2 regions of the Lactovum odontotermitis genome follow, and region 1 is predicted to be linked to the other one. Evidence: predicted binding sites of a transcription regulator. Region 1 holds the regulator's gene; the other holds the start of a gene.
The links. The regulator CtsR, encoded in region 1, represses protease genes until heat stress. The targets are predictions, from matches to a motif close to TTGGTCAAAAAAGGTCAAANA.
Positions count from the first base shown of each region.

Region 2: the regulator CtsR is predicted to act here: its motif matches at 1,455-1,475, upstream of clpB (ATP-dependent chaperone ClpB).

Region 1 covers NZ_BAAGGQ010000002.1:50,793-53,949, forward strand. The annotation lists gene ACYQ2E_RS01670 (ATP-dependent Clp protease ATP-binding subunit) at 1-1,045, opposite strand, end outside; gene ACYQ2E_RS01675 (CtsR family transcriptional regulator) at 1,050-1,490, opposite strand; gene ACYQ2E_RS01680 (GNAT family N-acetyltransferase) at 1,576-2,133, opposite strand; gene ACYQ2E_RS01685 (TrmH family RNA methyltransferase) at 2,166-2,903, opposite strand; gene ACYQ2E_RS01690 (acylphosphatase) at 2,948-3,157, shown strand, end outside.
Region 2 covers NZ_BAAGGQ010000009.1:63,557-66,713, forward strand. The annotation lists gene ACYQ2E_RS06480 (cation:proton antiporter) at 1-1,030, shown strand, start outside; gene clpB (ATP-dependent chaperone ClpB) at 1,540-3,157, shown strand, end outside.

The sequences.
Region 1 (3,157 bases):
CCAGCGCCTCGTCTTTTTCAATGTATTTCTGGTATTCTTTGAAAGTGGTGGCGCCAATCAGCTGAAAATCACCGCGCGCCAGTGCCGGCTTCAAGATATTGGACGCGTCGCTGACGGAGTCATTGCCGCCTCCAGCGCCGATAATCGTATGCAGCTCATCAATGAACAAAATCGTGTTCGGGTCTTTTGAAACTTCATCAACAATTGCCACCATACGGTCTTCAAATTCTCCGCGAAGGGAAGTCCCAGCGACGACATTTGCCATGGACAAGGCCACCAGGCGCACATCCTGCAGATTTTTCGGAACCTGACCAGCAGCAATGCGGCTCGCAAGTCCCTCAACAATGGCTGTCTTTCCGACACCCGGCTCACCGACCAGAACAGGATTATTCTTGCTGCGGCGGCTCAAAACATGGATTAGACGCTCGATTTCAGCATCACGTCCGATTGTCGGGTCGAATTTTCCTGCTGCCGCGTCCGCTGTCATGTTTGTCGAAACACTGTCAAGCGTCGGCGTCTTCGAGTTTTTATCCACCGTATTGATGCGGCGGCGCTGAGACATCGGCACGACCATCTTGCTCTGCTGCTGGTTCGCTTTGGGCAGATGAAGATTATTATCTTTAGTCACGGCCTTAAAAAGCTCACGCATGTCCACATCCAGCTCATCTAGAATTGTCAGTGCAAAGGAATTATCCTCGCCCAAAATCGAAAGCAGGATAAACTCAGTTCCCACCTTATCCATCTGGTTTTCTTCAGCCAGAATCTTTGCGGTTGTCAGCATATGCTTCACCCGCGGGCTAAATTCCATATCGCTTTTATTAAAAACATTTTTACTTGATAAAGCCGAAATCTCGTCTACCACCAAATCGTAAGTCACGCCGCGGTCCAGCAGATAGCCGTCAACCAGCGTATCTGAAACTTCACAAAGTGCCGCCAGAATATGTTCAGAGCCTACAAACTGATAAGCATACTGATAAGCAATATCAATTGCCCGCCGCAGCACTTTTTGCGCCGCCGGCGTATAATCATTTTTGTCAAATAACATTAAATTAATTAATCCTGTCTAATTTTTCAAGCACCTGATGCAGCAGACGTCCTCTGGCAGCACCAGAAATCTCATCACTGGTCAAAATCGGCAAAAGCAGATTTCCCTCACGCTCAGTCAAGATTCCTTCATCAAAGAGCAGCTGCAGAACTTCGCTAATATCGTGCGCTGTCAGATTCTCCGGCAGACGCTCATAAAGATTGGACAAAAGCTCATGCTTATTTGAATACTGGAACTTGACAATCTTGATATATCCGCCGCCGCCGCGCTTTGACTCCACATCAAAGCCCTGAGTTGAATTAAAGCGTGTTTTAATCACATAATTAATCTGCGAAGGCACAACTGAAAAACGCTCAGCGATTTCCGAACGCTTGATTTCAATTTCCCTGGCCTCAGCTAACAGCTTCTTCAGATAGGCCTCAATCAAATCTGATGTGTTTTCCATGTTCTACTTACCTCCTGCCTCCTGCCTCTTGACTTTGACTATCTTTGACTATTATAGCAGATTTCAGCTGACTTGTCATGAAATACTAATCATGTGCTTTATCGTCTAAAAACTCCTCACGGGTCAGCGCACAATAATCATGCGGGGTTGAGCGTCCTAATTTCTCCCGGTATATCCAGGTCTGTCCTAATTTCTTCATGCCGAGCTTTTTCATGACATGGCTCGAACGAGAATTTTCACTGTCACATGTGGCAGTCAGCACAGATAACTTAAGTTCATTAAATGCAAAATCGCGCAGGCAAGCGGCGGCTTCAGGCGCATAGCCGCGTCCCCAGAATTTCCGGTTGAGAACCCAGCCGAAATCTCCCTGGTCATTTTGGACACGCAGGTCAATGGTTCCCAGCATTTTTCCGCTTGTTTTTTCGACAATGGCCCAGGTTTCCAGGCGTTTCGGAATAAAATAATCTACAATACCTTCTTTGGTGTCTTCAAGGCTTTTTTTCCTTGGAAAGACATATTCTGTGGTTTCTTCGTCCTGCCCGTATTCGAACATGTCTTCGGCATCTGCCAGTTCCACTTTGCGCAAAATCAGGCGCTCTGTTTCAAAAACTTCATGCTCTGCTAGTATAATTTTTATATTCATAACTGATTCCTCTCCTTCACTTCTTTAAAATATTAAAGTCCAAACATCAGAATCCCGCCGGCTACTGCGACGTTGAGCGATTCTGCTTGTCCCGGCATGGGGATGTGAATCAGCTGCTTGGCTGATTCAATTGCGTGTTTTGAGACACCTGCGCCTTCATTGCCCAATACTAGCGCAAAATGTTTCAGTTTTACTGTGCGATAATCGACTGAATCTTTCGATAGTGTGCTGACCAGCAGATTCTGGACATGGTCGTAAATTTCGTCCGAGCCGATTGTGACTGGTATGTGGAAAGTGCTGCCTTGAGCGGAGCGTAAGACTTTCGGGCTGTATGTATCGGCTGTTTCACCGACACAAATGATGCCGTCAAAGCCTGCGGCATCAGCTGTGCGAATGAGTGTGCCGACATTTCCAGGGTCCTGGACATTTTCCAGTATTAGTATTTTTCCTTCGTAATTTATGGACGATTTATCCGATTTTGTGACTTCAGCTATTACGCCTTGCGGATTCTCGGTGTCGGATATGCTTTTTAATACGTCTGATGTTACAAGCGATGTGCTTGCATGGTCCAACAGGCCGCGCACTTTGTTCTGCTTATTTTCCTCAACAAAAAGCTGACGGATTTCTGCGCCTGATTTGACGGCCTCTTCTAGGAGATGAAAGCCCTCTATCAGGTAGCTGCCTGCTCGGTCACGATGCTTTTTCTGCAGGAGTTTGCGCGTTTCTTTGATGCGCGTATTGTCGCGAGATGTTATAATAGAGTTGTCCATGAGAGTATTATAGCAAAATCCGTAGGTTTAGGAGGTATCTGGTGATGCAGAAAGTTGAAATTATTATCAGCGGCAATGTTCAAGGGGTCGGTTTTCGTTACCGCACGCTGATGCTGGCGAAGGAGCTGGGTGTTAAGGGTAAGGTCTGGAACAATGACGATGGTACTGTGGGGATTCTGGCTCAGGCCGATATGCAGACGATGTATAATTTCCAGAAACGGCTGCGCGAGGGGAATCGCTGGATTCGTGTGAAT
Region 2 (3,157 bases), on a different contig from region 1:
GATTCTTGCGCCGTCCGTTTTGGGCTGGATTCATGGCGGACACACCATTGAAGTAATGAGCGAAATCGGCGTGATTCTGCTCATGTTTCTGGCTGGGCTGGAGAGCGACTTGAACATGCTCAAGAGGTATTTCAAAGCTTCGATGCTGGTTGCAATCAGTGGCGTTGTCGCTCCCCTTCTGCTTTTTGGCGCGGCGGCACATTTTCTGGGCTACGGCTTCAACGTCAGTTTGTTTTACGGCATCGTTTTCGCGGCGACCTCGGTTTCGATTACGGTTGAGGTGCTGCAGGAGTATGGCAAGCTCAATACTCGCGCAGGCAACATTATTCTTGGGGCCGCAGTGGTGGACGATATCCTGGCGGTTCTGATTCTTTCGGTTTTTACCAGCACAAGCGGCGCAGAGTCCGGGGACGGGAACCTGCTAATCAAAGGCATTCTGACGCTCGTTTTCTTTGCTTTCCTCATTCTGGTTCACAAATTCATCCCAAAAGTCTGGAAATTCGTGGACAAACTCCCAATATTTGCCAAAAACACCACCATGGCGATTCTAATCTGCCTTGGCCTGAGCCTACTCGCTGATGCAGTCGGCATGTCGGCCGTCATCGGCAGCTTCTTCGCCGGTATTGCCATCTCGCAGACCGAGCCCTCGCGGCAAATCGAAGAATTCGTCTCAGCCATCGGCTACGTCGTCTTCATCCCCGTCTTCTTCGTGTCCATCGCGATTTCGATTTCTTTTAAAAGCCTAGTGGAACATCCTCTGCTCATCCTATTCTTCGTGCTGCTTGCAGTTTTGACAAAGCTCCTGCCGGCCTACTACACAGCGCGGGCTTCGCATCTAGACACCACAGAGAGCCTGCTCGTAGGTACGGGAATGATTTCTCGGGGAGAGATGGCACTTATCGTGGCACAAATCGGACTCAGCAGCAAACTGATTACAGACGGTGTTTATTCTGAGCTGGTCATTGTCATATTACTCAGCACATTAATCGCGCCATTCCTGATAAAACTGGCCTTGAGAAGTGAGAAATGAAAAACGTACTAAATTTGACAGTACGTTTTTCTGTGGTATAATAGACATATAAAAGGACTGGCGGTAACCAGTCCAGTGCAGCCGTTTTAAGAACGGTAGCAAGTTATTGTGTCAAATGACTGTCGTCACTCGCTAAAGTTGGACAGTCATTTTTTCTTGTTATTGACAAGAATCATTAAGGTTGCAAATGCAATCATAAGACTCAATGTCTGAAAAACAGTCAAAATTGTTACCTTTCATGTTGTTAAGGCTTGCGCCTATAATTTTCATCATAAGCACCACCTCCCATTAAGGCTACCGTCCGCAAACTTCTACAAGAAGTATTATATCATAATTCTCTAATAAAAAGGAGAGCCATGTGAGATAGGGACAATGCGAAGATAAGATTAAAGAAAACTTAAAAAATCTATAAAATGAAGTGAAAAGTTTGACCTTCACTGACCAAAGTGTTATAATAGGCTTTGTAGGGTTTTCATGCCCTAAATAAATTAAATGAGGAGAAGTTATAATTGGATATTGAAAAAATGACATCCACACTGCAGGAGAGCCTGGGTGCGGCGCAGCAAATTGCGATGACGCGTCATCATCAGTCGATTGAGCTTCCTCATCTTTGGCGTATTTTTGTGGAGCCGAACAGCTTTGCAGAGAATTTTTATAAAGAATTAGGAATTGATATTCCGGACTTTACGGCGAAAATTGAGCAGGAAATTGACAAGATTCCAAGTATTGAGGGGACTTCTGTCCAATATGGGCAGGCGCTGTCACCGGAGCTTTTTCAGCTGCTTAATGAAGCAGATGGAATTGCCAAGGGATTTGGCGATGAGTATCTCTCGACTGAAGTCGTTCTGCTCGCGCTTTTCAAGCTCAGGCAGAATTCGCTGACCGGGTATCTCATGGACCATGGCGTGACGCGCCAGAAGGCCGAGGAACAGGTCAAAAATCTTAGAGGAGGTAGTAAGGTGACGAGTAAAAATGCAGAAGAAACTTATAAATCATTAGAAAAATACGGGATTAACCTGATTGAGCAGGTGAAGTCGGACAAGCAGGACCCTGTGATTGGGCGTGATGAGGAGATTCGCGATATGATTCGCGTGCTTTCTCGGAAAACGAAGAATAATCCGGTGCTGATTGGTGAGCCGGGTGTGGGTAAAACCGCGATTGTGGAGGGCTTTGCGCAGCGTATTGTGCGCGGGGATGTGCCTGAAAACTTGAAGGATAAGACGGTTTTTGCGCTGGATATGGGCGCGCTGATTGCTGGGGCGAAATACCGCGGCGAGTTTGAGGAGCGGCTGAAGGCTGTCCTGAATGAGGTCAAGAAGTCTGACGGGCAGATTATTCTGTTCATTGACGAGATTCACACGATTGTGGGCGCCGGTAAGACCGAGGGCGCGATGGACGCGGGGAATCTCTTGAAGCCGATGCTGGCGCGCGGTGAGCTGCATCTGATTGGTGCAACGACGCTGGACGAATACCGCAAATACATGGAGACGGATAAGGCGCTGGAGCGGCGTTTCCAGAAGGTTCTGGTGACTGAGCCGACGGTTGAAGACACGATTTCGATTTTGCGTGGTCTGAAGGAGCGTTTTGAGATTCATCACGGCGTAACTATCCATGACAATGCGCTGGTGGCGGCCGCAACCCTGTCGAACCGTTATATTACCGACCGTTACTTGCCGGATAAGGCGATTGACTTGGTGGACGAGGCTTGTGCGACCATCCGTGTGGAGATGAATTCTCTGCCGACCGAGCTTGACCAGGCCAACCGTAAGCTGATGCAGATGGAAATAGAAGAAGCGGCGCTTAAAAAGGAAACCGACGACGCATCTAAAAAGCGTTTGGATTTGCTGCGGGCTGAGATTGCAGAGCAGCGTGAAGAAACGAATCAGCTCAAAGCCCAGTGGGAATCTGAAAAGAAAGAAGTCGGCCGCATTTCGGACAAACGTGCCGAACTTGACCATGCGCGTCATGATTTGGAAGAAGCGCAGAATATTGGTGACCTGGAGAAAGCCGCTGCACTTCGCTACGGCAAGATTCCAGCGCTTGAAAAAGAATTTACCGAGCTGGATGAAAAAGCTAAATCGGCAGATTTGACACTTGTGCAGGAATCCGTCACAGAGGAGCAAATTG